DNA from 3 places in the Sporacetigenium mesophilum DSM 16796 genome. Region 2 is predicted to be linked to each of the others. Evidence: riboswitches for the same ligand, from Rfam matches in the RefSeq annotation. Region 2 holds a riboswitch; each other region holds the start of a gene.
The links. A riboswitch is a leader RNA that binds a small molecule or an ion and turns the genes downstream of it on or off. The one in region 2 is predicted to bind S-adenosylmethionine.

Region 1 (12,628 bases), on a different contig from region 2:
CCTATAATATTTGAAGAACTAGGAGCAAAGGTTATAGCAATAAATAATAATCCAGATGGGAATAATATAAATCTGAACTGTGGCTCAACTCATCCAAAAGGGTTACAAGAAGAAGTAATAAAAAATAATGCTGATATAGGTCTTGCATACGATGGAGATGCCGATAGATTAATTGCTGTAAATGAAAAGGGTCAAATTGTAGATGGAGACCATATAATGATATTGAGCGCATTATCTCTAAAAAAACAAAACAAATTGGCTAAGGATACTTTAGTTGTAACAGTTATGAGTAACATAGGACTTATTATAGCGGCAAAAGAGAATAATATAAATCTTGCAACAACATCAGTTGGAGACAGGTATGTATTAGAAGAAATGAAAAAAAGTGGTTATAATTTAGGAGGAGAACAATCAGGACATATGATATTCCTAGATTATAATACTACAGGAGATGGAATACTAAGTTCTCTGATATTATCATCAATAGTAGCTAAAGAAAATAAATCATTATCAGAATTAGCATCTATTATGACTAATTACCCACAGGTGTTAGTAAATGCTAAGATAAAAAGTGAAAATAAAGATAAGTATATGGATGATCCTGAAATAAAGGCTGAAATAGAAAGAATAGAGTCTTTATTATCTGGTGAAGGAAGAGTATTGATAAGACCATCAGGAACAGAACCATTAGTAAGAGTAATGTTAGAGGGTAAAGAGGAAGGTCAATTAAGAGAATTAGCTACAAATTTAGCTAATCTTATACACAGTAAATTATCTTAATGATAATAATAGTGAATACACTATAGGTGTGTATTCACATATAAGCGCCAGGACTTAAAATATATTATTTTAAGTTGACGAGGACAGAGTTAATCGAGTAATCGGCGGATGCTCTGCGGTGTTTTACCACCGATAAAGACTTCACAAATAATACAAGTGATTGTATGGACAAATGAAGTTGGGTAAACTGACCTTTTCTCTTTTATTATATAATAATTATATTTTGAGGAGGAAAAATTGATATGTGTGGAATAGTTGGATATGTAGGATTTAGAGAGGCTACAGAAGTTCTTATAGAAGGGCTTTCTAAGCTTGAGTATAGAGGATATGACTCAGCTGGAGTATCAATAAATAGAAATGAAGAATTAGAAGTTAGAAAATTTAAAGGAAGATTAGCTGTATTAGCAGATGACCTAATACAAAATCCTATTAAGGGTTGTTTAGGCATAGGTCATACTAGATGGGCAACTCACGGTGCACCTTCAGATGTTAACTCACATCCGCATTCAAATATGGCTGGAACAATATCTGTAGTTCACAATGGTATAATAGAAAACTATATGGAGTTAAAAGAAGAATTAATGGCTCAAGGAGTAATATTTAAATCACAAACAGATACAGAGGTTGTAGCTCACTTAGTGGATAAATATTATGAAGGAAACTTATTAGAGGCTGTATATAAGGCGCTAGATAAACTAAGAGGGGCTTATGCATTAGGTGTTATTTGTAAGGACAATCCAGATGAACTTATAGCGGTTAGAAAGGATAGCCCATTAGTAGTTGGACTTGGAGAAAATGAGAACTTTATAGCATCTGATATACCAGCGATATTAAAATATACTAGAAATGTATACTTCTTAGAAAATGGAGAAGTTGTTCATTTAACTAAAGAGAATGTAAAAGTATACAATGAAAATAGAGAAGAAGTTAATAAAGATGTATTTAAAGTAACTTGGGATGTTGAAGCAGCATCAAAGGGTGGATATCCTCATTTTATGTTAAAAGAAATATATGAACAACCAAGTGGAGTAAAAGAAACATTAATAAGAAGATTAGATGAAAACGAAAATATAAAATTAGATGATATAAAAATGTCAAAAGAAGATTTAGATAAAATAAATAAGGTTTATATAATTGCATGTGGTACAGCTTTCCATGCAGGTTTAGTTGGGAAATATGCAATAGAAAAATTTGCTAAGATACCAGTTATAACTGATATAGCATCAGAATTTAGATATAGAGATGCATTTGTAGATGAAAACACTTTAGTGATAGTTGTTAGCCAATCTGGAGAAACTGCAGATACTTTAGCAGCGCTAAGAGAAGCTAAAGATAAAGGTGCTAGAATATTAGCTGTGACTAACGTTGTTGGGTCTTCTATAGCTAGGGAATCACATGATGTATTCTATACTTGGGCAGGACCAGAAATATCAGTTGCATCTACAAAAGCATATACAACACAATTAGTTTCTTTATACATGATAGCTTTAGATTTCGCTATAAAGAAAGGAACTATTACAAAAGAATTCTATAGAGATATGATAAATAAACTAAAAGATATGCCTTCAAAAGTAGATGAGGTGTTAAAGTTAGATGAGTATCTAAAAGAAGTAGCAGAGTCTATAAAAGAAGCTAATAGTGCCTTTTATTTAGGAAGAGGTCTTGATTATAATATAGCTATGGAAGGTGCTCTAAAAATAAAAGAAATATCTTATATACATGCAGAAGCATTTGCAGCTGGAGAATTAAAACATGGAACAATAGCCTTAATAGAAAAAAATACTCCAGTTATAGCAATAGCTAGTCAAGAAAATTTATTTGAAAAAATGGTTTCAAACATGCAGGAAGTTAAAGCTAGAGGAGCTTATGTAATAGCAATTGCTCAAGAAGGAAATAAAGAAGTAGAAAATGCTGCGGACAAAGTAATATATATACCAAAAGTAGATGATATATTATCTAGTATATTAACTGTTATACCTCTTCAGCTGTTATCTTATCATGTGTCAGTTATAAGAGGCTGTGATGTAGATAAACCTAGAAATTTAGCAAAATCAGTAACAGTTGAATAATATTTTTAATAAGCAACAATAATATTAAGTTTATATAATATAAAATAATGTATAACCTCCTTAAAAGTGTCAATAATTAAAATATAATTATTGATTTTTAAGGGGGTATTTTCATGAAAAAGCTTTTTAGTATATCTATTGTGTTAATATTATTTTTCGGAATAATAAATTCTTATGCAGGCAATAGTGAAAATTACGGATATGATAATTTAATAAGTACATTTGAAAAGAGTAATTCAAAATTTAAATATTACAATATGAAGGCATCGATAAATATAGATAAAAATTTAAATTTACAAGAGATGAAAGATATAGCCATAAAATTAAATCAAGAATTGGGATTTAGTGAGGATAGTGTTAAGTGGGGTCAAATTACAGAAGAAGGACTAAATCAAATTTATGCTCAATCGGCTAAAGATAATATGAATATGTCAGTTATTATAGAAAATAATCCCAAAGAAAATAAAGGAGAATCTTATATAATAGTTGACATAAATGAAAATAAAGTATATAAAAATATAGTGGGCAATTATGCTAAGCTTCAAAAAAGCTTAGAAAAGTATTCAGACAAAGTAGATATATATACTTGTTTAATAGGAGAATACGATAAAAAAATAACTTTAAATATAAGTAATAATATAATTACAAATATATTAAACAATTTAAACGCAAAAGAGATAGAAAGAATAGAAGATGATAATTTTATGTCTATAACGGCATATAGCAAAAAGTTAAATGGAACAAACATACAATACCTTGGGAAAAAAGTTAATTTAAATATTGGAATGAGATACAGCGAATATGACCAGAAAACACTTATATACGTTGCGACTCCATTGATAAGACTAGATTACTAAGAAAGGAATGAAATTTATGGCTAAAATACTTGTAAAAAGAAGTAACCCACTTAAGGGTTCAGTTAAAATAGATGGTGCAAAAAATGCAGTTTTGCCTATAATAGCGGCTACTCTGTTAGCTAAAGGAACATCAACTATAAAAGGGGTTCCAGATTTAAAAGATGTACATGTTATATCTGATTTATTAAGACATCTAGGAGCTGAGGTAGAGTATAATGGCAATACTTTAACAGTAGATGCAACTAACTTAAATACATGTGAGGCTCCTTATGAGTTAGTAAGAAAGATGAGGGCTTCATTTTTAGTTATGGGTCCATTACTTGCTAGATTTAATAGTACAAAGGTATCTATGCCTGGAGGCTGTGCAATAGGTACTAGACCTATAGACCTACATCTAAAGGGATTTAAGGCTTTAGGTGCTGAGGTTATAATGGAACATGGATTTGTTGAAACAAAAACTGATAAACTTGTTGGAGCTAAATTATATTTAGACTTCCCTTCTGTTGGAGCTACGGAAAATATAATGATGGCAGCAACTTTAGCTGAGGGAACAACTATAATAGAGAATGTAGCAGAAGAACCAGAAATAGTAGACTTAGCAAATTTCTTAAATGAAATGGGAGCTAATATAAAAGGTGCAGGTACTAATACAATAAGAATAAAAGGTGTAAAAGAGCTAAAAGGAACTACGCATACAGTTATACCAGATAGAATAGAAGCTGCTACGTATATGGTTGCAGCAGCTATGACTAAAGGAGATATAACAATAGAAAATGTAATTCTAGAGCATTTAAAGCCGGTTATAGCAAAGTTAAAGGAAGCTGGTTGTGAAGTTATTGAAATGGAAAATAGCGTTAGGGTTATAGGGCCTGAAGTTATAAGACCAATAGATATAAAGACATTACCACATCCAGGGTTCCCAACAGATGTACAGGCACAATTTATGGCTATGTTAACTGTAGCTAATGGAACAGGTGTTGTAATAGAAACTGTTTTCGAAAATAGATTTATGCACGTTGCTGAATTCAATAGAATGGGAGCAGATATAAAGATTGAAGGAAGAAGTGCTGTAGTTCATGGAGTAAAACAACTACATGGTTCTAATGTAAATGCAACGGATTTAAGAGCAGGTGCTGCACTTATATTATGTGGGCTTTTAGCTGAAGGTGAAACTACAATTGGAGAAATATATCACATACAAAGAGGCTATGTAGATATAGATAAAAAAATTAGAGCATTAGGTGGAAATATAGAAATAATAGAAGACTAGAAATGTGATATTTTATTAGGGTTGTTCATATACTTTACTGATTAGAAACTATCTAAGGAGGAAAGTATATGAAGAACCCTTTATTAATTTTAGTATACTCAATAATAATTATGGTGGCTGTACCTATAATATTGAGTATAACCGTATATGATGATAAGGATGAATTTAAGATTAATACGAAAAGCCAGAAATCTAAAGAAGATACAGAATATGTAGAAAACAATATATATGAAAAAATAAATAAGGAATCTCCAAAAATAAAGGTTTATAATCATAAAGAAGGTAAAGTTGAGACTATAGATATAGAAGAATACTTATATAGTGTAGTTGCAGGTGAAATGCCTTCAGATTTTGATGAAGAAGCTCTAAAGGCTCAAGCAGTTGCAGCAAGAACATATGTATATTACAAAAAAGAACATAATTCAAACAAAGACCCTAAACATAAGGGCGCAGATGTTTGTACTGATTTCAATCATTGTCAAGAATTCCTAAGTGAAAAAGAATTGAAAAGAAGTCATGGGGACAAATGGATGAAAAATTCTTGGACAAAAATTAAGAAAGCTGTAAATGATACAAGAGGACAAATACTAGTGTATAATGATAAAGCTATATTGCCAATGTACTTTTCAACAGCAGCAGGAAAAACAGAAAATAGTGAAGAGGTATTTAGTAGCAAAGAGCCATATTTAAGATCTGTTGCAAGTCCATATGATAAATCATCACCTAAATATATATCTAATTTAAAAATAACTAAAAATGAATTTATAAAACATATAAAAAAATCATATAACATAAATTTATCTATTTCTACACTAAACTCTGATATAAAAATTCTAAAGAGAACAGAGGGCGGTTCTGTAGAGAAGATAAAAATAGGAGAAAAACAAATAAGTGGAAGAGATATGAGAAATCTATTTAAATTAAATTCTACTAATTTTGATATAAGCATAAAAAGTGATTATATAGATATTTTAGTTAAGGGCTATGGACATGGTGTTGGAATGAGCCAATGGGGAGCTGATGGAATGGCTGATGCAGGCTATGAATATTATAAGATACTTAAACACTACTACACTGGAGCAGACATAGAAGATAAATATTAAGAGTAATATCATATAAAATGGAAAAGTATTAATACTTTTCCATTTTTTTATGAAAAATATTTATAAAATGTATAAAAATAGAAAAAAAAGTACACAATACAAATGTAGAAATACATATGGAGGTGTAGTATGAAAAACAAAAAAATACTAGAGAGAGATGGGTTTTATTTAGCTCTATTTTTATGCGTATGTCTAGTGGCTGTAGGTGCCGTTTGGGTTACTAAGAATAGCATAGACGATTTAGCTACAAATGGTTTTGTAAACTATAGTAATGGTGAATTAGCAAAAGGTGATGATGAAGTACATCTAATTAAGGAAAAAGATAAGTCAGTTCCAACTACAACTAATTCAGATCAAAACCTAGCAAAAGCGAAAGAGCAAAAAGCTAAGGAAAGTACAGAAGTAGCAAAAAGAACAATGCCTGTTCAAGGTGAAGTTACAAAAGAATATGCTGAAAAAATACCTAGTTACAATAAAACATTAGACCAATGGGAAATACATAAAGCAGTAGATATACAAGCAAAAGCTGGGTCAACTGTTAAATCTATAGCAAGCGGAAAGATTATAGATGTATCTAACGACGATAAGTATGGCACAACTGTAAAAATAGAATCTGCCAATAAAACAGTTTTAACTTATAGTAACTTAGATAAAAATGTTGATGCTAAAGTTAATCAAACTGTAAAAGCAGGAGATGCTATAGGAAAAATAGGAAATACTTCTACAGTTGAAAGTGCTGAGGGAGCACATCTTCATTTAGAAGCGTTTAAAGATGGAAAATCTATAAATCCAATGAATTTAATGAAATAACTTTTTAGAACAGACTTGATCAATTTTGATCAAGTCTGTTCTATTTTTTTTAGAAATCTCATATATATGATTAAGGAAATATGTAAGGGGGGGGAAGAATTGAGATCCCATATAGAAGAAAGAGCTATAGTTGTTGCAAAATATATACTAGAGAAAGAAACAACTGTTAGACAGACAGCAAAAACCTTTGGGGTAAGCAAAAGCACTATACATAAAGATGTAACTGAGCGATTAGAGGAAATAAATCCATCCTTAGCAAAAGAAGTGAAGATGGTTTTAGAAAAAAATAAATCTGAACGTCACTTAAGAGGCGGAATGGCTACAAAATTAAAGTATGAAGTTAAGGATCAAAAAGATGTAGGTTAATAATACCTACATTTTTTTCTTGACTAAAGTTCGATTTTTGTATATTTTTGTAGGTAGGGCTATTATAAGTAAATAACTAAGTGTAGTTCATATAGATTATAAACAGAAGATGAGGAGTTGGGATTAATGGCGAGAGCTGATATAGGTATAGACCTGGGCACAGCTAATGTTCTTGTTTATGTTGGTGGCAAAGGAATAGTTTTAACAGAACCGTCTGTAGTTGCCATAGAAACAAGGAGTAATTCAGTATTAGCAGTTGGAGAAGATGCTAGAAGAATGATAGGTAGAACTCCAGGTAATATAGTTGCTATAAGACCGTTAAAAGATGGGGTTATATCAGATTATGATATTACAGAAAAGATGTTAAAGCATTTTGTTGACAAAGTAGTAGACAAAAAAGGTTTTGGAAGATTTTTCATGCCTAGAGTTATGGTGTGTGTGCCATCAGGAGTTACTGAAGTAGAAAAAAGGGCTGTGGAAGAAGCTACAAGACAAGCTGGAGCTAGAGAGGTATATATTATAGAAGAACCTATAGCTGCAGCCATCGGGGCAGGTGTAGATATAGCACAGCCAGATGGAAATATGGTAATAGATATAGGTGGAGGAACTGCTGATATAGCTGTAATATCTCTAGGAGGTATAGTTGTAAGTGAATCTATAAAAATGGGTGGAGATAAATTTGACGAGGCTATAGTAAGATATATGAGAAAGCAACATAACTTACTAATAGGAGAAAGAACTGCAGAACAAGTAAAATTAAAAATAGGAACAGCATTCCCTAGAGAAGAAGAAGAGTTTATGAGTGTAAGTGGTAGAAACTTAGTTAAAGGACTTCCTGAAACTATACAAATAAGCTCTACAGAGGTGCTAGAAGCATTAAAAGAAAGTGTTGAGCAAATAGCTACAACTGCTCATGCAGTTCTAGAAAAAACACCACCTGAGCTAGGAGCAGATATAAGCGATAGAGGTATAATAATGACAGGTGGGGGAGCTTTATTATATGGCTTGGACAAACTTATAGAACAAAGAACTGGAGTTAAAGTACACATTGCTGATGATCCTCTATCTTGTGTTGCAAAAGGTACTGGAGAAGCTTTAAAATCATTAAAATTATTGGAAACAGGAGGAACTATTCCTTTTAGAAAGAATAGATAATATACGAAAAGAAAAAGGGAGGGTAATTATGCTAAATATTGATCAAATAAAGGAATTAATACCTCACAGATATCCGTTTTTATTAGTAGATAAAGTAGTTGAATTAGATCCAGGAAAAAAGGCTATTGGTATAAAAAATGTTACAGCTAATGAACCGTTTTTCCAAGGTCACTTCCCTAGTTATCCACTAATGCCAGGAGTTTTAATAGTAGAGGCCATGGCACAAGTAGGAGCAGTTGCAATGATGTCTATGGAAGAAAATAAGGGTAAATTAGGAGTATTTGCAGGAATAGACGGTGTTAGATTTAAAAGAGAAGTAAGACCTGGAGATACATTGAGAATGGAAGTTGAATTAAATTCATTTAGAAGAAGTATTGGAAAAGCTAGTGCCAGTGCATATGTAGGTGAAGAATTAGTTTGTAGTGGAGAATTAATGTTTGCATTAGTTGAAAAACAAAAATAAATTTCAAATCAAAAGTCCCAATAAATTATTGGGACTTTTTTATTAAGGGGGTAATAGCCTCTATGTTGCAAGTATAGTTGATAAGGCAATTATCTCAGCTAGTTCAACTACAAAGCTCAGCCTTATATTGTTAAATGAAAACTTATTGTTTTCATCTATTTTATCAACTATACCAACTATAGAATAGTTACCTATTTCAGGAAGTTTTTTGCCAACACCTTTTCCAGGAAGTATAGGGCCTTCTCGTATTTGAATATTTCCTATATTGTCTTTTGATCCTAAACATGCATCTATAGCTAGAAAATTTCCATTTGGATACTTATTTTTTATATACTCTAAAGACTCAAATATATTTAACGCATGTATAGGTTTATCCAATGTACCATACACAGGATATTTAAAATCACTATTTTTTAGCATAGTTCCAACTAAAGGACCTAAAGCATCGCCTATGGCCCTATCAGTTCCTATACAAACGATTATTGTATTTTCTTTTATTATATTTTTTAAAACTTCACTAAGATTTTGTATGACATTCTCTTCTTTATAATTCGTTTTAACTAGATACATCGATACACCCCCTTACCTAAAATATATGAAATTATAGGTGAAAAAAGACCTATACCCACTCTAGTTAGTAATTTTTAAGCAATTACTAGTTTACTTAATCATATAATTAAAATATATAAAGGATGTAGCAAGGGAGGTATAAAATTTGAAATATATACTACTTATGATAATGTCATCTGTACCTGTTATAGAGCTTAGAGGAGCTATACCGGTAGGAATATCATGGGGGCTAAATTTTGGTTATGTGTACATATGTTGTGTTATAGGATCCACACTTATATCAATACCATTAATTATAACTTTCAGACAGATTTTACATGGGATAAAAAGACATAAAAAGATGTATAAGCTAGGAAATTTTATAGACAATAAAATAAATAGAAGAATGGAAAAAATGAAAAACGTAACTATATTAGGTATTGTATTATTTGTAGGAATACCACTTCCTACTACAGGGGCTTGGACTGCAGCGGCAATAGCATCTATACTAAGAATGAGAATTAGAGATGCGCTACTTGGGATATTTCTAGGAAATATGCTCTCAGGCTTAATAGTATCAGCTATATCTTTAAAGATTATATAATACATTTTATAAAAAGTTGATAAATAGTAAAAAAAATGTTGACATATAATAAATAAAATAGTAATATAATTTTTGTACTAAAAACTTATTAAATCTTAATTACCTTATTAAGAGCGGCGGAGGGATAGGCCCTATGAAGCCCAGCAACCACCCTATTGGGAAATGGTGCTAAATCCTACAGAATTTTATTCTGGAAGATGAGGTTAGTTAATTAACTATGTAATTAACCTCTTTATTTTTAAAGAGGTTTTTTTATTAGAAAAAATCGCAATGCATAGAAATAAAACGTAATAATTGTCAATAATATAGTAGAGACTATAGATAGTATAAATCTATAATTTATATACATAAGAGGAGGAACAAAAAATGGCAAGACACTTATTTACATCAGAATCAGTTACAGAGGGACATCCAGACAAAATATGCGATCAAATATCAGATTCTATATTAGACGCATTATTAGCAAAAGATCCTCAAGCCAGAGTTGCATGTGAGACTACAGTTACTACAGGGCTTGTATTAGTAGCAGGAGAAATATCTACTTCAGCATATGTTGATATACCAAAATTAGTAAGAAGTACAATAGAAGATATAGGATATACTAGAGCTAAATACGGATTTGACGCTGATACTTGTGCCGTAATAACTTCTATAGACGAGCAATCTTCTGATATAGCTATGGGTGTAGACGAAGCTCTAGAAAGTAAAAAAGGCGAAGATACAGATGCAGATCTAGAAAATGTAGGAGCAGGGGATCAAGGTATAATGTTTGGTTTCGCATGTAATGAAACAGAAGAATTAATGCCTTTACCAATATCTTTAGCTCACAAACTTGCTAGAAGACTAACAGAAGTTAGAAAAAATGGAATGTTAGATTATCTAAGACCAGATGGAAAAACTCAAGTTACTGTTGAATATGAAGATGGCAAGCCAGTTAGAGTACACACTGTTTTAATATCTACTCAACATAGCCCAGAAGTAGATAATAAAACAATAGAAAGAGATTTAAGAGATCACGTAATAAGTAAAGTAGTACCAAATAACTTAATGGATTCTGAAACTAAAGTATATATAAACCCAACAGGAAGATTCGTTATAGGTGGACCTCAAGGTGATACTGGTTTAACAGGAAGAAAGATAATAGTAGATACTTACGGTGGATATGCTAGACACGGCGGTGGAGCATTCTCAGGAAAAGATGCAACAAAGGTTGATAGATCTGCTGCTTATGCTGCAAGATATGTTGCTAAAAACATAGTAGCTTCTGGCCTTGCTGATAAGTGTGAAATAGAATTAGCTTATGCTATAGGTGTTGCACAACCTCTATCTATACTAGTTGAAACTTTTGGAACTGGAAAAGTTAGTGAAGAAAAATTAGTAGAATTAGTTAAGAAACATTTTGACTTAAGACCAGGTGCAATAATAAGAGACTTAGATTTAAAGAGACCTATCTATAGAAAAATTGCAGCTTATGGCCACTTTGGTAGAACTGATGTAGATTTAACATGGGAAAGAACAGATAAAGCTGATATATTAAGAAAAGAAGCTTTAGGTGAATAATATAAATTATTTAAGGCCCTGTATATTATACAGGGCTTTATTTTATGTTAATATACCTGTATAATAGTTACAAATTATGTAAATTATAACCTTATCACTAAGATGGTAGGAGAATCGGTATGGAAAAATTGCAGGGAACTATAAGTGATATAATATTTAAGAACGAAGAAAATGGATATACAATAGCAAATTTAACAAATGAAAACGATGAAGTTACAATAGTAGGTTGTATGCCTACGTTGACAATAGGTGAAAGCATAGAAATAGAAGGAAAATGGACAAGTCATAAGTTGTATGGCTTACAATTTGAAGTAGATAATTTTATTCCAATTATTCCCTCATCAGTAGATGGCATATATGCTTATTTAACATCTGGTATGATAAAAGGCATAGGGGATAAAATGGCAAAAAAGATAATAGAAAAGTTTGGAATACATACTATAGAAATAATACAAAATAATCCAGAAAGATTACAAGAAGTAGAAGGTATAGGAGAGAAGAAAGTAGATCAAATAGTAAAAGGTTTCGAGGAGAATAGAGAATTAAGAAATTTAATAATTCAATTATCCAAATATGGGATAAGTCCTAATTATTGCTTAAAAATATATAAAAAATATAAATCTAAGTCTATTCAAATAATACATGAAAATCCATATAAACTAGCAGAAGATGTAAGAGGAATAGGATTTAAATTAGCTGATAATATAGCATCAAAAATTGGAATAGATAAATACTCGGAAGATAGAATAGCCCAAGGTATAATATATACGTTAAATCACGCTCTTACAAATGGGCATACATATTTACCTAAAAGCTTGTTGATAAATGAAGCTAGTCAACTTTTAAGTATAGAAAAAGGATATATAGAAGAAGGGATATTGAAATTAGCTTTAGATCAAAAAATACAAATTGAAAAAAATCTTACAGAAGATATTATATATTTAATACCGTATTATATATCAGAAAATGGAGTATGCAAACAACTTATAAGGTTATCTCAATTCGAATTTGAAAACTTAGATATATGTATAGATAAGGAAAT
Region 2 (5,607 bases):
GCGATGTTTGCACTTGGGAAGTATATGTTTGTAGTATTATTTGCATTATTCCTTCAAGGTACAATAACTTATACAGGTTTATTAAAATTATTAACTGGATTAAAAGCTGCACCTTTTTACAAAAAGTTTGGTAAAATTGCTGCAGTTACATTTTCAACATCATCAAGTAATGCTTCATTACCTGTAACTATGGAAGAAATGGAAAAAATGGGTGTAAGTAAAAACATAGGTGCATTTACACTTCCTCTTGGTGCTACTATAAATATGGATGGTACTGCTATAATGCAAGGGGCAGCTGCTATATTTATATCTCAAGTATATGGTATAGACTTAGGAATGCAAGATATGATGACTATAATATTAACAGCAACACTAGCTTCTGTAGGTACTGCAGGTGTTCCTGGAGTTGGTATGATAACTTTATCTATGGTATTAACTTCTGTTGGACTTCCAGTAGAAGGTATAGGACTTATCATGGGTATAGATAGAATATTAGATATGTGTAGAACTACTATAAATGTAATGGGTGACTGTGCATGTACGTTAGTAGTAGCTAAAGGTGAAAAGGAACTTGATTTAGAAAAATACTATAGTGAGAAAGAAACTGTTGCTAGTATAAATTAATCAAAAAGGATGCATCTTAGATGCATCCTTTTTATTGTTAGTTTTCAAAAGCAGGTACAACACCGCCGTTGTATTTATCTTCTATAAATTTTTTAACTTCATCAGATTGAAGTGCATTTATTAATGCTTTTACCTTTGCATCATTTTCGTTTCCAGCTTTAACAGATACAACGTTAGCATATGGAGATTCGATTCCTTCTATTAATAATGAGTCTGTAGTTGGATTTAGTCCTGCTTCAATTGCATAGTTAGAGTTTATAATAGCTGCATCAACATCACCTAAAACTCTAGGAAGTTGAGCTGCTTCCATTGGTTTAAATGTGAAGTTCTTTTTATTTTCAACTATATCCTTTTCTGTAGCTTCAAGGCCTGCATCAGCTTTTAATTTTATAAGTCCCTTATCTTGTAATAATAAAAGAGCTCTTCCACCGTTAGTTGGATCATTTGGTATAGCTATAACAGCCTTATCTTTTAATTTATCAGCAGATTTAACACTGTTAGAATAAAGTCCTATAGGTTCAACGTGTACACTTCCAGCTGAAGATAAGTCTATATTGTTTTCTTTTTCAAAACTCTCCATGTAAGGAACATGTTGGAAGAAGTTGGCATCTATTTCTCCATCATTTAAAGCAGTGTTAGGTGTTATGTAGTCTGTAAATTCAACTACCTCAAGTTTAATACCTTCTTTTTCTAAATCATCCTTAACAATTTCAAGTATTTCAGAATGAGGAACTGGTGTAGCCCCTACTTTTAAAACATTTTCTTCTTTAGTTGAAGTACATCCTATTAACCCTAAAGAAACCACGCCAACTGTTAATCCTACTGATAATAATTTTTTAAAATTCATTTTTAATTACCCCCTATATTTATCTATTTTTATTTAATATTTGTACTGTTTTGTTTCCTGAGTATTGAATACTTTGTACAAGTAAAACAATAACCACTACAGATGCTAACATTATATCTGTTTGGAATCTATAAAACCCATATCTTATAGCTAAATCTCCAAGACCACCTCCACCAATAGCACCAGCCATAGCTGAATACCCTATTAAATTGATTAAAGTTATTGTTATATTAGATACTAATGAAGGCAAAGCTTCAGGTATTAATATTCTAGTTACTATTTGCATTGGAGTAGACCCCATTGCTATTGCAGCTTCAATAATTCCCTTATCTACCTCTTTTAAAGAGCCTTCTATAAGTCTTGCAACAAAAGGTGCAGCTGCAATTGATAAAGGAACAATACTTGCTGTTGTTCCTATAGTAGTTCCAACTACAAGTCTAGATAGTGGAAATACTAATATCATAAGTATTATAAATGGAATAGATCTGCTTATATTGACTATATAATCAAGAATTCTATATATAAATTTATTTTCTATAAGTCCATTTTCTTCAGTTAATATAAGTAAAATTCCCATAGGAAAACCAATTATTAATGCTGCCAATGTAGAAACCAAAACCATGTAAATTGTTTGTATTATTGAAGGTGTAAGTAGTTCAAATAGGTTATGCATAACATGCCACCTCCAACTGCAATTCATTATTGGTATTCTCATCAGACCAAAGTCTGTTATTACTCATAATTATATTAACAGGACCTACATCAACTATAGAACCTTTTTCTATTACAGCAACTTTATCACATATTTGATTTACAACTTCCATTTGATGAGTTATTAAAATAACTGTAAGATCTAATTTTTGTTGAAGGTCCTTAAGTAAAGACAATATAGATTTAGTTGTTTTAGGATCAAGGGCTGAAGTCGCTTCATCACATAAAAGTATTTTTGGATTGTTAGCTAAAGCTCTAGCAATTGCAACTCTTTGTTTTTGACCACCGCTTAGTTGTGATGGATAAGCATTGACCTTATCAGTTAAATCAACTAATTGAAGTAATTCATATACTCTCTTTTCAATATAATCTTTTTTATAACCACAAATTCTAAGAGGATAAGCAATATTTTCAAATACATTGGCTGATTTTAATAAGTTAAAATGTTGAAAAATCATCCCTATTTCTTTTCTAGATTTTCTCAATTCTTTAATGTTGTATTTAATAATATTTTCTCCTTCTATGAGTATACTTCCACTAGTTGGCTCTTCAAGTCTATTGATAGTTCTAATTAGAGTAGACTTGCCAGCTCCGCTAAGTCCTATTATCCCGAATATTTCCCCTTTACTTATCTTTAGATTAATATCTTTTAATGCATTAACTTTACTTTTGTTACTTTCATAAACTTTACTTAGATTTACAATTTCAATCAATTTTACCACTCCTTTTTATTTTAAAAATCAAAAAACCTCTTTCGGATACACCGAAAGAGGTAAAAGTTTTCTAGGAACCTTATCTTTCGGTAATTATACCGCTGGAATTAGCACCACACGTTTGTTAAACGCAGGTTGCTGGGCGTCATAGGGCCAGTCCCTCTGCCACTCTGGATAAGAATGATATTTAATTTTATAATTTGTTGTTTTGCATATTTGTATTATATGCAAGTAGAAAATAAATGTCAACAACTTTTTGAAAAAAATAAATGTTAATTAAATTACAAATATTATTATGAAGTTATTTGTTATGTTTAATATATTATAGATTTTGAAATTTTATGAACACTTTTTGTAAATAATATAAATAAAAAATAAAAAGGGGATATATATGAAAATAGGATTAGCTTTGGCAGGTGGAGGAGCAAAAGGGGCATTCCATATTGGAGTATGGAGAGCTTTGTATGACTTAGGATTAGACAAAAAAATATCTGCAGTATCGGGCACATCAATAGGTGCAATAACAGCAGCATTTTTTCTAGATGGAAATCTTCATAGAACAAAAGAAGCTTGGAAATCTATATCATTTGAACAAATAGGCTATGTAGATATAATAAAGATTTTAAATAAAAAAATGGCACCTAAAAGAGATAATACTGTAAAGTTTATAAGAAAAAATATAAATTTACTCAAAATATCAAAGTCAGATATAGATTTTTTTGTAGGTTGTACAGAAGTAGAACAAAATAAAGCTAAGTACTTCAAAATAAATAAAAACAACCTTAGTCCAGAAGAAATAATAGATATATTGTTAGCTTCTTCTGCTATACCTGATGTTTTTGAAGAGGTAGTAATAGACGGCAAAAAATATAGTGATGGATATAAAACTGATAATTTAACTTTAAAACCTCTTTGTGAAGCAGGATGTGATTTAATAATATCAGTAAGTTTAAATCACGAACCTACAAAGGGTGAGATAAAATATATAGAAAATCTAAAAAATAAGTATCCAAATGTAAACATAATAACTATAAGACCAAAACACAATTTAAATGGTGAAAATAAAATAAATCTTCATATACCAATATCAATACCATGTGTTCCAGGAGAGTTCGACTTTACATCTAATGGGGCTATATGGAGATTAAACCATGGATATGTAGATACAATAAGAGAAATAAATGATTATCTTCCAAGCTTAATTAAAGAAAAAAATAAATCTAAAATAAATACTAATTCATCTATAATTAATACAAAAAACAAAGTAGAAATTATGATGGGAGATTATATGAAATTTGGAAGATACCACTATGAAGATATACTATGGCAAGTAATTAACAAAGATGATGATAGGTTGCTTTTATTGTCTACAAACATTGTAGAATACAAAGAATTTGGAGGTTATGCAAATTGGAAAAATAGCTCTATTAGGGAATTTTTAAACAACGAATATATGTTTTTAAGAGATTTCACAGATACAGAAAAAAGTTTTATAATACCTGTAGACAATCAATATTTATATGGAGATGCTCCTTATGAACCTGACATAAATAAGTGTTTAATAGGATATGATGAATCTATGAAAAGAATTTCAAGAAATGATAAGGTATTTATACTTTCCATGAAAGAAGTTGTAGAATTTTTGAAGAAAAAAAACTTACCTTATACAATACATGGAAAATCTTATTGGCTTAGAGATTTTGCTTATGAAAAAATGCCAACATATGATAAGATAAAATCAGAATGTTACAAAAAACAAAGAATAGTAAAAGATAATGCAAGAATAAGCAGAAAAGACTATCATGAATTAGACGGTATTAGACCTGCTATTTATATAAAAAAATTTGAAAGATGTATAGGGAAAGGAAGTATATACGACCCTTACATATTATAAAATAAGGGGGATTTATGTATATAGATGCTCACAATCATTTAGAACTTTATGAAGATAAAATTACAGAGGCTGTAGATTGTATAAACAAAAACAATATATTGACTTTAGCTTGTTCGATGGATATACAAAGTTATATAAAAAATAAAGAAATATCTAAGAAAAGTAATTTAATAATACCAACCTTTGGAATACATCCAAACAATGCAAATAACTACGTTAATTCTTTAGAAAAACTAGATGAGTATATTATAGAAACTCCGATTATAGGGGAAATAGGCCTTGATTTTCACTGGGTTGAGGATAAAGATACTTATCCTAATCAAATAAAGGTGTTTGAGTATTTTTTAAAAAAGGCAAAAGAGTATGATAAGGTTATAAATGTACATACAAAAGGTGCAGAAGAAAAAGTTTTAAATTTACTAAAAAAATACGATGTAGGGAATAATACTATAATTCACTGGTATAGCGGGGATATAAGTTACTTAAAGAAGCTCATAAATATGGGATGTTATTTTACTGTAAGTGTAGATATCCCATATTCAAATTTAACTCAAGAAATAGTTAAATATATACCTATAGATAAGCTACTTGCAGAAACCGATGGTCCTACAGCATTGGAGTGGGTTAATGGAAAATACGCAATGCCTAGTTATATAAAAAATGTCTATAATGACATTTCCAAAGTAAAAAACATAGATGAAAATGAATTGAAAATACAAATAAAAAGCAATTTTGTAAAATTAGTCAAAGATTTACAAATAACGCCTTTATTATAATGAACACTTAATGTATAATAAAAATTAGAAAACATTTTATAA
Region 3 (12,628 bases), on a different contig from region 2:
CTAATACTAGATTTACATTGGCTGGACAAAGTTATCCAGAACCATCACCCTATGACAGATTAATATTAGATGAAATAGTTAGATATGTAGGAGATGAAGTTGCAATAATCGCAGCTATAGATGAAAAAATAGCAACTAAAGCTATGAATATGATTAAAGTGAATTATGAAATTTATGAACCTGTACTAGACTCAGATACAGCTATAGGACATAAAACAATAATTCATAGTGAAGACTTACATTGTAACTTTGATATAGGTATGGATAAAGAAAAAAATATAGTATCTACTCATAAAAGCGAAAAGGGAAATATAGAAGAAGAAATAAATAAATGTGATGTAGTAATTGAAGAAACTTATGAAACTCAAGCTCAAGCTCATTGTATGATGGAGACCTACAGAGCTTACAATTATCTAGATCATATGGGAAGATTGGTTGTAGTAAGTTCTACTCAAATACCTTTTCACGTTAGAAGGCACTTATCTCGTGCTCTTGATATACCTGCAAGTAAAATAAGGGTTATAAAACCTAGAATTGGTGGGGGGTTTGGAGGAAAACAGACTGCCTGTGTTGAAATATTTACAGCTATTGTTACACTAAAAACTGGCAAGCCTGCAAAGCTTATATATACTAGAAAAGAAACTTTTAGTTCTACCACAAGTAGGCACCCTATGAAAATAAAAGTTAAAATTGGTTCAGATAAGGAAGGTAATATAAAAGCAGTGGATATGTATGCTTTATCTGATACTGGGGCATATGGGGAACATGCATCTACAACATTTGGATTGGTTGGAGAAAAAACTCTTCCATTATACAATAAATTAAATGCCTATAAATTTATGGGTCACGTTGTTTATACTAACAAAACACCATCGGGAGCATTTAGAGGATATGGAGCAACACAAGGATGTTTTGCGGTAGAATCAGCAGTTAATAAGTTAGCATCAAAATTAGGTATTGATCCTATAAAATTAAGAGAAAAGAACCTTATAAAAGAAGGTGAAACTTCTGTTGCTTATAATAAAAATATAAATAGTTCTACATTAGATAAATGTATAAAAAGAGGAAAAGAACTTATAGGATGGGACAATAAATATCCTAGTAGAGAAGTAGCTCCAAACAAAGTTAAATCAGTGGGAATGGCTATTACTATGCAAGGGTCAGGTATAGCTGGAATAGACACAGCTTCAGCACAAATAAGATTAAATGATGATGGAACATATACATTACTTATAGGTTCTACAGATATGGGCACAGGAAGTGATACAATTCTTGCTCAAATGGCATGTGAAGTTTTAGAAACAACAATGGATAATATAACAGTTGTTGCAGCTGATACAGATATATCACCATACGATCCAGGTTCATATGCTTCAAGTACTACTTATGTTACAGGAATGGCAGTAGTAAAGGCGTGTGAAGAATTAAAGGAGAAAATTGTAGAAGCTGGAGCAAATCTATTAGAATTATCTAATAATAAAGTTGATTTTAGTGAAGGTTTAGTAATAGATATAAACAATGAAAATAGTATATCAACTAAAGAAATTGCAATAACATCTATTGTAGGACCACAAAATTCGCAGCTAGTTGGAAATGCAACCCATGGAAGTCCTGTTTCACCACCTCCATTTATTGCAGGATTTGTTGAAATTGAACTTGACAAGGAAACTGGGAAAATAGAACTAATAGATTATGTTGCTGTAATAGACTGTGGAACAGTTATAAACAAAAACTTAGCGAGAATACAAGCAGAAGGAGGGATAGTTCAAGGTATAGGAATGGCTATGTATGAAGATATTAAGTTTAATTATAAAGGTAAGTTAGATAGCGACACTTTTATGCAATATAAAATACCTTGTAGAAAAGATGTTGGAAATATAATAGTGGATTTTGAAGAGAGTTTTGAACCAACAGGCCCATTTGGTGCCAAGTCCATAGGAGAAATTGTTGTAAATACTCCACCACCAGCTATAGCACATGCTGTTTATAATGCAGTAGGAGTTAATATAAATACCTTACCAATAACACCTGAAAAGATACTTATGGCTATGAATAATCTAGAAAGCTTTAAAGAGCCAACTGAAGCTATTTATGTAATATAAAAAATTGCCACTAAATTTAGTGGCAATTTTTTATACATTAGGTATGTAAATTAACGAGAAAATATCTTCATCAATTCTTTTATATTGTTTTGATGTGCAGTGTCTTTTACCTTAGTTCCGTGCGTACGTGAATTTAGGAAATGTAAGTCAACGTGACCATCCATTCCATTTCCTTTTACAGTATCAAGATTTAATCCTGATCCATAGCCATTACTTCTATTGCTTACAGTTACATTAGCTGGCTTGTCATCTCTACCTGCATGAGGCATAGCGCTCATAGATGCTATGATCTGCTTATTATCTATATGTACAATAACTGGTCTTCTTGTCCAACTAAAGCTACCCCATACCTGTTTTATTTTTTGAGTATCTTCTTTTGTCAAAGATTCAATATCAGCATGGTTTGTTCCATAGGTTCTTTTCATATTAAAAGTTATTCCTGTTTTGTAATCTTCTACAACGAAAGTTGCTCCCCTTGGAACTTCATTTTGAGCAATTGACCAATCAATGGCAGTTACACTTTCTCTAGATACATTAGTTCCTCTATTTGGAGCGTCGTTATTTGCAGGACTAGTACCTTCAGTTACTGATATTAAGTAAGAGTTAGAAACATGTCCTTTCTTTCCGTTATATTCTACATAAGACCAATTTCCGCTTTGAGACATTACATCTACTTTACTTCCCTTAGGTATAGTAAGTATTACACTAGAGCTTGTAGTAGCGCCAGATCTCATATTCAGGTTTGCCTTAGTTTGTTTTTGTATATTTAAATCAGTAGTAGTAGTCACTTCAGTTACAGGTGCTGAATTAGTTTGAGTCGAACTTACAAATAGCTTACCTAACGTATTCTTCCCAGCTATTCCATCAGCGCTAAGTCCTGATGCCTTTTGGAATTTTATTATAGAACTTTTAGTTGCACTACCATAGTAATTAGTTGTTTTAGAGATATTTAAGTATCCATTTTCTTTTAATTTGTTTTGAATAACATTTACATCACTATGGCTCATTCCATACTTATATAAATTTAACTTGAAATCATGTGCCGATGCCATGCTTACATTAGAAAAAGTTATCATGCTCGACAGTGCTAATATGTAAAAAGTTTTTCTAGATATTTTCATAAAAAATTCTCCTCCTGTATTTGAACGGTTATGTAAATAGGCAAAAAAAATAAACCAAGAAAATTGTTGGTTTTTGTAACCCCTCTGTAACCATATTGTAACATTTGAAGAAAAAACTTTCAATAATATAAGAGTATGTATATTTTTCCAGGTTATTGATAAATAGCAAATCAATGGAAAAAGCCAGTATAAAAATACTGGCTTTTTTACGATATTAACAGTGATTGAAGGAATCGTCATCAACACATAGTAATATTAATATTAATATTAAGAATGGTATCCAATCAGATAAACATATTTCATCCAAAGTATCTTGGAATACTAAGAATAAAAAGAATAATACTATTATCCACCAACCATCGAATTCACTAAAAAAGTTTGCCATAATATACCTCCATAGATGTAAGTTTTTGAAGATTTGCTAACCTTCTAAGTTATAATATGAAGATAAATAAAAAATTGTTACTATACTTTTTCTTCATAAAAAACACATAATATAGTAATATTCTTTTAATGTAAAAAAATAGTTTACATATACCCTATAAGGGTATATTATAAATATATAGGAGGGTTGATTATGAATATAAAAGAACAAACAATAAATGTAACGGGAATGACCTGAGCAGCTTGTGCTAAAGCTGTCGAGAGGGCAGTAAGAAAACTAGAAGGAACAGTAGAAGCGAATGTTAATGCAGCTACTGAGAAATTAAATATAAAATATGATAGTACAAAAACTACTTATGAAGCTATAAAAAGTGCAATAGAAAAGGCAGGATACGGAGTTTTAGAAGAAGTTAAAGCCAAAGAAGTTATAATCCCTATTGGCGGTATGACATGTGCAGCTTGTGCTAAGGCTGTAGAAAGAGTAGTAAAAAAACTAGATGGTATAGAAAATGTATCTGTTAATATGGCAACAGAAAAAGCATCTATAGGCTATAACCCAGGTAAAGTAAGGATTTCAGAAATAAAAATGGCAATAGAAAAAGCTGGATATAAACCATTAGAAATAGAAAACAAAAGTTCTGTAGATGAAGATAAATTAAGAAAAGAAAAAGAAATAAAAACTCTATGGACTAAGTTTATAATATCGGCTATATTTGCAATACCTTTATTTTATATAGCTATGGGTCCTATGTTAAAGCCACCATTTCCAGAATTTCCAGTACCTACTATTATAGAGCCAATGATGTATCCAATGAATTTCGCATTAACACAGATATTTTTAACAATCCCTATAATTATAGCGGGAAATAAGTTTTATACAAGTGGAACAAAAGGAATATTGAATAAAAGTCCTAATATGGACTCGTTAGTGGCGATGGGTACTTCAGCAGCTGTAATATATAGCTTATACTCAGTATATAGAATATCTATTGGAGAATTTATAGCTGTTGATAATATGTATTTTGAAACAGCAGGTATAATAATAACTTTAATATTACTTGGAAAATCACTTGAGGCAGTTTCAAAGGGAAGAACAAGTGAAGCTATAAAGAAACTTATGGGTCTAGCACCTAAAACAGCAATAATAATAAAAGATGACAAAGAAATAGAAATACCTATAGAAGAAGTTGAAGTAGGAGATATAATACTAGTAAAACCAGGTACTAAGATACCTGTTGATGGTGAAGTTATAGAAGGTCACACATCAGTAGATGAATCAATGTTAACGGGAGAAAGTATACCTGTTGAAAAAAATTCAGGTGATAAGGTAATAGGTGCAAGTATAAATAAAAATGGATCTATAAAATTTAGAGCTACAAAAGTAGGAAGCGATACAGCACTTTCGCAAATTATAAAACTTGTTGAAGATGCCCAAGGATCAAAAGCACCTATAGCTCAAATGGCAGATATAGTATCAGGTTATTTTGTTCCTATAGTATTTGGGATAGCTGCTTTATCAGGTATAGCTTGGTATTTTAGCGGAGAAACTTTAGTATTTTCACTTACAATATTTATAGCAGTATTGGTTATAGCTTGTCCTTGTGCACTAGGCCTTGCAACTCCAACAGCAATAATGGTTGGTACAGGTAAAGGTGCAGAATATGGTGTTTTAATTAAAGGTGGAGAAGCACTTGAAAGTGCTCATAAAATAAACACTATAGTATTTGATAAAACAGGTACTATAACTGAAGGAAAACCTGAGGTTACAGATATAGTAGTAACTGATGTTGTAGACAAAAACACTTTATTAAAAATTGCAGCAAGCGCAGAAAAAGGATCAGAACATCCACTTGGTGAGGCAATAGTTAGAGCTGGAGAAAAAGAAAATTTACCAATTCTTAAGGTAGATAAATTTAAAGCGATACCAGGTCATGGTATAGAAGTTGAAATAGAAAATAGTGTAATATTATTAGGAAATAGAAAATTAATGTTAGATAGAGGTATATCATTAGAAGATTTAGAAAGTGATTCAGACAGATTGGCTGAAGAAGGTAAGACTCCTATGTATATAGCAGTAGACAACAGACTAGCAGGTATAATAGCGGTTGCAGATGTTGTGAAAGAAAGTAGTGCCAAAGCTATACAAAAACTACATGAAATGGGCATAGAAGTTGCTATGATAACAGGAGATAATAAAAAGACCGCAAATGCAATAGCAAAACAAGTTGGAATAGATAGAGTACTTGCAGAAGTTCTTCCACAAGATAAGGCAAATGAAGTTAAAAAGCTTCAATCAGAAGGTAAGAAAGTAGCCATGGTTGGAGATGGAATAAACGATGCGCCAGCACTTGCACAAGCTGACATTGGTATAGCAATAGGTTCTGGTACTGATGTTGCAATGGAATCAGCTGACATAGTTCTTATGAGAAGTGATTTAATGGATGTTCCGACAGCCATCAAACTAAGTAAAAGTACAATAAGAAATATAAAGCAAAATCTATTCTGGGCATTTGGATACAATGTTATAGGTATACCTATAGCAGCAGGGGTACTTCATATATTTGGAGGACCACAATTAAATCCAATATTTGCAGCAGCTGCAATGGCATTAAGTTCAGTTTCAGTTTTAACTAATGCCTTAAGACTTAGAAGTTTCAAGCCATATAAATAGGAATTTGAGGTGAGAATATGAAAATTAAGAAACTAGCATTAGGTGTATCTATATTAACTTTGGCTATAGGACTAGTTGGTTGTAAATCAACTGATGTAGTAGCTAAATATGGAGCACAGTCCTTTGATATAATGGTAGATAAAAATAATGTATACTCAAATGATAAAGACAATAGATGGGTAATAGAAGCCCCTGACAAAACAAAGTTTAATATAAGTAAAGACTTTAGTGACAATGTAGATTTTGCTATAGAAATGGACGGTAAACCATTTATAGATGGTGGATTAGATGTATCAAAACTTCCTAAGTCATATATATACAATGACAAAGAGAAAACTATAAGTATTGATTCAAATATAGGAGATACAAAATTTGAAAGTAATGATAAAAAGCCTGTAGATACACTAAATTATATAATAGATAACCATAGAGATATACTTGGATATCATCATGAACTAGATCACTATGGTTTAGACTTAGACAATGGAAACAAATTTGAGTGGGCATACCATATGGACAAAAACGATAAAGATATAGTATTTGTTTTAAATCCAGAGCTTTTTATAAAAGCAGGAGTAGATCCTAATAAAATAGACGGATGGGCATATGCTAAAGTAGGAGAGGATTACAAGTTATTAAAACCATTTGATATAGTAAAATAAAAAATTCGCGACCTGAGTGTCGCGAATTTTTTATTCAAATTATTTTAAACTAGGTAAATCATCTATAACTTCGATACTACCACCAATAATACCCATCCAACAACTATAATCTATACTTGTAACATTATTAGGAGTAAATTCTATTATATTTTCACCTTCTTGTAGCTCTTTTTCTATATTTAATGAAGGAATAATTATTGAATTATTACATCCTGATAATTGTTTTCCATCTATGATAAATCTAGTTAGTATATCCTTTTTAATATATACTAAGTTAGGAGTATATCCATAATAATCAGCAGTAATTTTAATTGTTTGAACCCCATAGTAACTTATGAAAGTTCTATAAAATATATATAAGATAAAAAGGTGAAATGTATAAAAAAAGGACTTTTGTGGCAATATAGTTTATTGTTCATATTATAATAATAACCTATGTGATAAAAGGAGACTAAATATGATAGAAGTCGTAGCTGCTATAATTATAAATAATGAAAATAAAATACTAATAGCAAAACGTAAGGTATCTCTAAAATATGGAGGCCTTTGGGAATTTCCAGGGGGTAAAGTAGAAAAAGGAGAAGCTTATGAAGACACAGCAATAAGAGAATTAAAAGAAGAAATGGGTATAGATATACAAATATTAAAATATTTTGGAGAAACAATTTCAGACCAACAAGATAAATCAATAAAACTTATAGGGTTCAAATGTATAGTAATAAATGGAGATATAACTCTAACTGACCATGATGAATATAAATGGGTAAGTAAAGATGAATTGACAAATTATGAATTAACTCCTGCAGATAAATATTTTGCATTTAAATTAATGAATGAAAATTAGTAAAATACTATTTTTAAATAATATTTTTTATTATTTAGAAATAGTATTTTTTGGATTGAATTTTCATAAATACTTGAAATATCAAGGCCAAAAGGAGATAATAGATATACAGTGTAAAATAGTATGTAATCTAATTAAAATGAAGTTCAATAGGGGGTAGTATAAAATTGAGTCATTGTATATTAGACATCGAGGGTTTATCTATTGTAGGTAGTAAATTTAATATTGAAAATATAAATTTAACTATAAATAAGGGGCAGATTCTATCGCTTTTGGGTCCAAAGGGATCTGGAAAAAGTAAAATTATAGAGTCAATACTAGGACTAGTAAAATATAATTCAGGAAAGATTTATATAGATGGTATAAATCAAAAAAAGAATAATGAACAGATTAAACAATACATAGGATATATTTCAGAAAATTTATCTATATGTAAAGATATAAAGTGCATTGATTTTTATAAAGATATAAAAAAGTCCTATGAAAATTGGGATGATATTTTATTTTCAGCTTTAATAGATGAGTTTGATTTCGATTTATCTAAGAAGATAGAAAATCTATCGAGGGTAAATCTAGTCAAATTTCAACTGATATTATCTATAAGCCATCATCCTAAACTTTTAATATTAGATAAAATACCATCGGATATTAATCCATTAGTTAAAAATCATATATTACAAAGGATAAAACTAGTTGTAAAAGAGGAAGAATGCTGCGCACTACTATTATCGGATAAAACTGATGATGTATATAAAATAGCTGATACGGTTAGTTATATACATAATGGGAAAATAGTTATGACAGGAAATAAACAGAATATATTAGATAACTATGAGAAATTGACATCTAAAGAAGAATATAATATATAACTTAACTGTTAAAAATATAACATTTTATAAAGGAAGCTAGTACTAGCTTCCTTTTTCATATTCAATAATAAATCCTATAAAAAGTTGTATATATAGTTACTAATAAGTGAAAAAATAAAGGTAATTAGAAAATGTGAGGTGAAATAAGATTGTCACAAAAAACAATAAGAAGAGGCTTTGATGCAGAGGATTACAAATGGTTTTGTAAAGAATCTATTGAAAAACTTAAGATTGCACAGCAAGAAGTTGGGTGGCTATTAGATAGAGGTTACAAAATGAGCTCAATAATAGACTTAGTAGGTGGACATTACCAATTTACTGCAAGACAGAGAACTGCACTGAAAAGGGCAACATCATCCAAACTTCAGTATGAAAAAAGAAAATCAACTATACTTTCACTTGATTCTTATAAAGATGGTTGTTTATACATAGATGGATTTAACTTGATAATAACTCTCGAAGTGGCGCTTTCTGAAAGTTTACTTATAAGGGGAAATGATGGGGTTTTAAGGGATCTAGCAGGTTTAAGAGGAACTTATAGGATTATAGATAAAACTGATGAAGCATTAAAACTTATTGGCAAAACCTTCAACAAATTTAAAGTTCCTGAGATTAAATTTTTTCTCGATGCACCCGTATCAAACTCAGGAAGGTTAAAAAGTAAGATATTAGAACACTCATATGAATGGAAAATTCCAGTTGAGGTGGAACTAGTTCCAAATGCCGACCCTATACTTTCTAAAATGGAAAGAGTTGTAACTGGAGATTCTATAATACTTGATGAGTGCAAGAGTTGGTTTAATTTATCAAGTGAAATTGTTGAAAATTATATAGATAATTCCTGGATTATAAATTTTCAAGAATAATATATAAATTAAAATATTATTTTAAAAAGTCATATAATATATTGTTGACAACATATTGATATTAATATATTATAAATCTATCGCGAAAATTAAATATTGAACTTCTTATCCAGAGAGACTGAGGGAATGGCCCTACGAAGTCTCGGCAACCATCAAACAATATGTTTGAAAAGGTGCCAATTCCAGCAGAACAATTTGTTCTGAAAGATGAGAAGAAGACTGCAGTCTCATTATGTGTGCAACTTTAAGGTCTTCTCTATTCATCTAGAGAAGGCCTTTTTTAGTATGAAAAATGATAGGTCATCAAGGAGGAACGTCAGAATGAAAAATAGCATCAAAAAAGGCAATCCATTAGCGTTATTACCGTTAGGAATATTTTTACTTTTATTTATTGGAACAGGAATTATAGCAAAGGATTTTTATAAAATGCCTGTACTTGTAGCATTTTTAATATCTGCAGCATCTGCTCTTTTATTAAATAAAAAAGTAAGTATCGCAAAGAAAATAGACATATTTTGTAAAGGTGCAGGTGAGTCAAATATAATACTTATGTGTATTATATTTATATTAGCAGGTGCATTTGGAAACGTAGCAAAAGAAATGGGTGGAGTAGATTCAACAGTAAATTTAAGTTTATCAGTATTACCTCCTAATCTTTTGATATCAGGATTATTTGCTATAGCATGTTTTATATCTTTATCAATGGGAACATCTATGGGTACAATAGTTGCTCTAGCCCCTATTGGAATTGGTATTGCAGAGAAGACTGGTATACCATTAGCTCTAGTACTAGGTGCAGTTGTCGGTGGAGGCATGTTTGGTGATAACCTATCGATGATTTCTGATACAACAATTGCGGCAGCAAGAACTCAAGGATGTGAAATGAAAGATAAGTTTAGAGTTAACTTTATAATAGTTCTTCCAGCAGCTATAATTACTGCTGTTATTCTTACAGTTATGACATCGGGATATAACGGAATTGTAGGCGGGAATTATTCTTATGATATAGTTAAGGTATTACCTTACTTAGCAGTACTAGTTGCAGCTTTAGTTGGAGTAAATGTGTTAGTATTACTTGGTGGTGGAGTTATATTTGCAGGTATTGTTGGAATAGCTTCTAAATCGTTTGATTTTTATGGTTTTTTAAGTGCGGCTTCACAAGGTATGATGGGAATGGAAGATCTAGCTTTAATAGCTATGGTTGTAGGAGGAATTGTAGAGCTTATCAAGTTTAATGGTGGAATTGACTTTTTACTTTATTTTATAACTAGTAGAATTAAAAGTAAAAAAGGAGCAGAGTTTGGAATTGCTGCTCTTGTAAGTATAATAGACCTATGTACTGCTAACAATACTATTTCTATTGTAATGGCAGGGCCTTTGGCAAAAGATATAGCAGATCAATATGATATAGATCCAAAAAGATCAGCAAGTATATTAGATATATTCTCTTCTTGCTGGCAAGGAATTATCCCTCATGGAGCACAAGTTTTAGCAGCAGCGGGCTTAGCGTCTATATCACCTATTGCAATACTACAATACTTACATTACCCTGCACTTATGGGAGTTTTTGGAATACTTGCAATAGTATTTGGCTATCCAAATTTAAAAGATAAGAAAGAAATAAGTATAAAAGCAAAGGTAGTGAATAATTAAACATAAGTTATTTTAAAGTGCAAAGAGAAATCTTTGCACTTTAATTTTTATATAAATGTTTATAATGCTATATTCAAGGGTATATTTTAAAAATAAACTAACAGATATTATTCTGTCTGCTTAATCTACTTTTTCTAATTCTTTTCTAACTTCAGCTATTTTTGTATATGATTCAAGTAGTGCGTCTTTGCCTGATTTAATTAGTTTACTATCTGAATGTAGTAAACCATCCATTAATTGGTCAACTCCATACAGACAATTGATAACAGAATCTTGTAATTTGGTATGAAGTTCTTTATATTCCTTTGGAACTAGGGTTTCATCATATATATAAGATTCTAAAACTTTTCGAACTTCTTTTAATTTAACATATTCTCTTTGAATATTATCTACATTTTGACCTACAGGCTCTATAGGACATTCATCAACAATCCTTTGGTGTTCCTTTAACCAGTTTTGTGCAAATTGTTTATAATCTACTTCTTGGTTAACTAAATTAAATGTGGTTGTAGACTTTGTATTTTGATACATAAATCCAAAGGAATATACTAATGCTATTACAATAATAGAATATATAAATTTTTTATTCATTTTCAACACCTTTACCTTATAAAATATTTATATAATTTAGTATCTCCAAAACATAAATATATAAGTACTATTTTGGTAAGTTTAATATTTGTATATTACTATTTTTACAAATTTAATGATTGGAAGTATATTATAAATAAAATTATATATCTAAAATATAACTTTAGGAGGTAACACTTATGATAGTCGCTATACCAAATAACGAAACTAGGGTTAATCAACATTTTGGAAGAAGTACAAGCTTTATTATTGCTACTATAGATAATAAAGAAATTAAAGAAATAAAAGAGGTTTCAACTGCAGAATTTACACATCAACATGGAGCATTAGCCAAAATGCTAATAAGTAATAATGTTAAAGTAGCAATAGTGGGAGGAATAGGACAAGGGGCTTTAGATGCCCTTGATAATGCAGGAATAGAAGTAATAAAAGGAGCTTCTGGAGAATATAAAAGTATTTTAAATGAATTTATAAATGGAACATTAGAATCAAAAGACATTGTATGTAACCATAATGGAGAACATCATGGAGATCATCATCACCATCATTAATAAATAAAATGAAAGGTCCCAGTTAATAGCTAACTAGGGGCCTTTTATATAGCCTATACAATTCATATTATATATTAGCAAGAGCATTGAATTAATTTTCAATGCTCTTATCTCAAAAAAACATTTTCAATTTCAATCATTGCTTTATCTGCAGTACGTAATTTTTCAAGGTTTTCACTGATTAATTTAGTATCTCCACTAGCTGTTGCCAAGAGTATACTGTTAAAAGCATCTTCATATATTGCCAGTGTTTCTTTTAACTTATTATGAGTTTCTCTGTATTTTTCAGGTACTTTATCATCAGAAAAATTAAA

Region 1: another riboswitch for S-adenosylmethionine. It lies ahead of metK (methionine adenosyltransferase); the one in region 2 lies ahead of BS62_RS14695 (methionine ABC transporter ATP-binding protein).
Region 3: another riboswitch for S-adenosylmethionine. It lies ahead of BS62_RS01355 (Na+/H+ antiporter NhaC family protein); the one in region 2 lies ahead of BS62_RS14695 (methionine ABC transporter ATP-binding protein).

Annotation. Positions count from the first base shown of each region.
Region 1 is NZ_JCANUR010000010.1:10,048-22,675, forward strand. Features, by position in the region: gene glmM (phosphoglucosamine mutase) at 1-780, shown strand, start outside; gene glmS (glutamine--fructose-6-phosphate transaminase (isomerizing)) at 1,023-2,849, shown strand; gene BS62_RS09250 (YwmB family TATA-box binding protein) at 2,963-3,706, shown strand; gene murA (UDP-N-acetylglucosamine 1-carboxyvinyltransferase) at 3,723-4,976, shown strand; gene spoIID (stage II sporulation protein D) at 5,045-6,079, shown strand; gene BS62_RS09265 (peptidoglycan DD-metalloendopeptidase family protein) at 6,209-6,889, shown strand; gene spoIIID (sporulation transcriptional regulator SpoIIID) at 6,989-7,255, shown strand; gene BS62_RS09275 (rod shape-determining protein) at 7,382-8,410, shown strand; gene fabZ (3-hydroxyacyl-ACP dehydratase FabZ) at 8,439-8,873, shown strand; gene yyaC (spore protease YyaC) at 8,934-9,443, opposite strand; gene BS62_RS09290 (COG2426 family protein) at 9,589-10,026, shown strand; SAM riboswitch class I at 10,128-10,230, shown strand; gene metK (methionine adenosyltransferase) at 10,393-11,586, shown strand; gene recD2 (SF1B family DNA helicase RecD2) at 11,706-12,628, shown strand, end outside.
Region 2 is NZ_JCANUR010000031.1:511-6,117, forward strand. Features, by position in the region: partial or broken gene BS62_RS14680 (dicarboxylate/amino acid:cation symporter) at 1-624, shown strand, start outside; gene BS62_RS14685 (MetQ/NlpA family ABC transporter substrate-binding protein) at 662-1,471, opposite strand; gene BS62_RS14690 (methionine ABC transporter permease) at 1,491-2,144, opposite strand; gene BS62_RS14695 (methionine ABC transporter ATP-binding protein) at 2,137-2,895, opposite strand; SAM riboswitch class I at 2,972-3,076, opposite strand; gene BS62_RS14700 (patatin-like phospholipase family protein) at 3,287-4,789, shown strand; gene BS62_RS14705 (TatD family hydrolase) at 4,804-5,565, shown strand.
Region 3 is NZ_JCANUR010000001.1:261,767-274,394, forward strand. Features, by position in the region: gene BS62_RS01310 (xanthine dehydrogenase family protein molybdopterin-binding subunit) at 1-2,102, shown strand, start outside; gene BS62_RS01315 (peptidoglycan-binding protein) at 2,153-3,223, opposite strand; gene BS62_RS01320 (hypothetical protein) at 3,438-3,608, opposite strand; partial or broken gene BS62_RS01325 (heavy metal translocating P-type ATPase) at 3,801-6,278, shown strand; gene BS62_RS01330 (hypothetical protein) at 6,296-6,940, shown strand; gene BS62_RS01335 (hypothetical protein) at 6,980-7,342, opposite strand; gene BS62_RS01340 ((deoxy)nucleoside triphosphate pyrophosphohydrolase) at 7,398-7,784, shown strand; gene BS62_RS01345 (ATP-binding cassette domain-containing protein) at 7,952-8,653, shown strand; gene BS62_RS01350 (DUF434 domain-containing protein) at 8,803-9,519, shown strand; SAM riboswitch class I at 9,622-9,733, shown strand; gene BS62_RS01355 (Na+/H+ antiporter NhaC family protein) at 9,841-11,172, shown strand; gene BS62_RS01360 (hypothetical protein) at 11,293-11,763, opposite strand; gene BS62_RS01365 (NifB/NifX family molybdenum-iron cluster-binding protein) at 11,943-12,314, shown strand; gene BS62_RS01370 (hypothetical protein) at 12,422-12,628, opposite strand, start outside.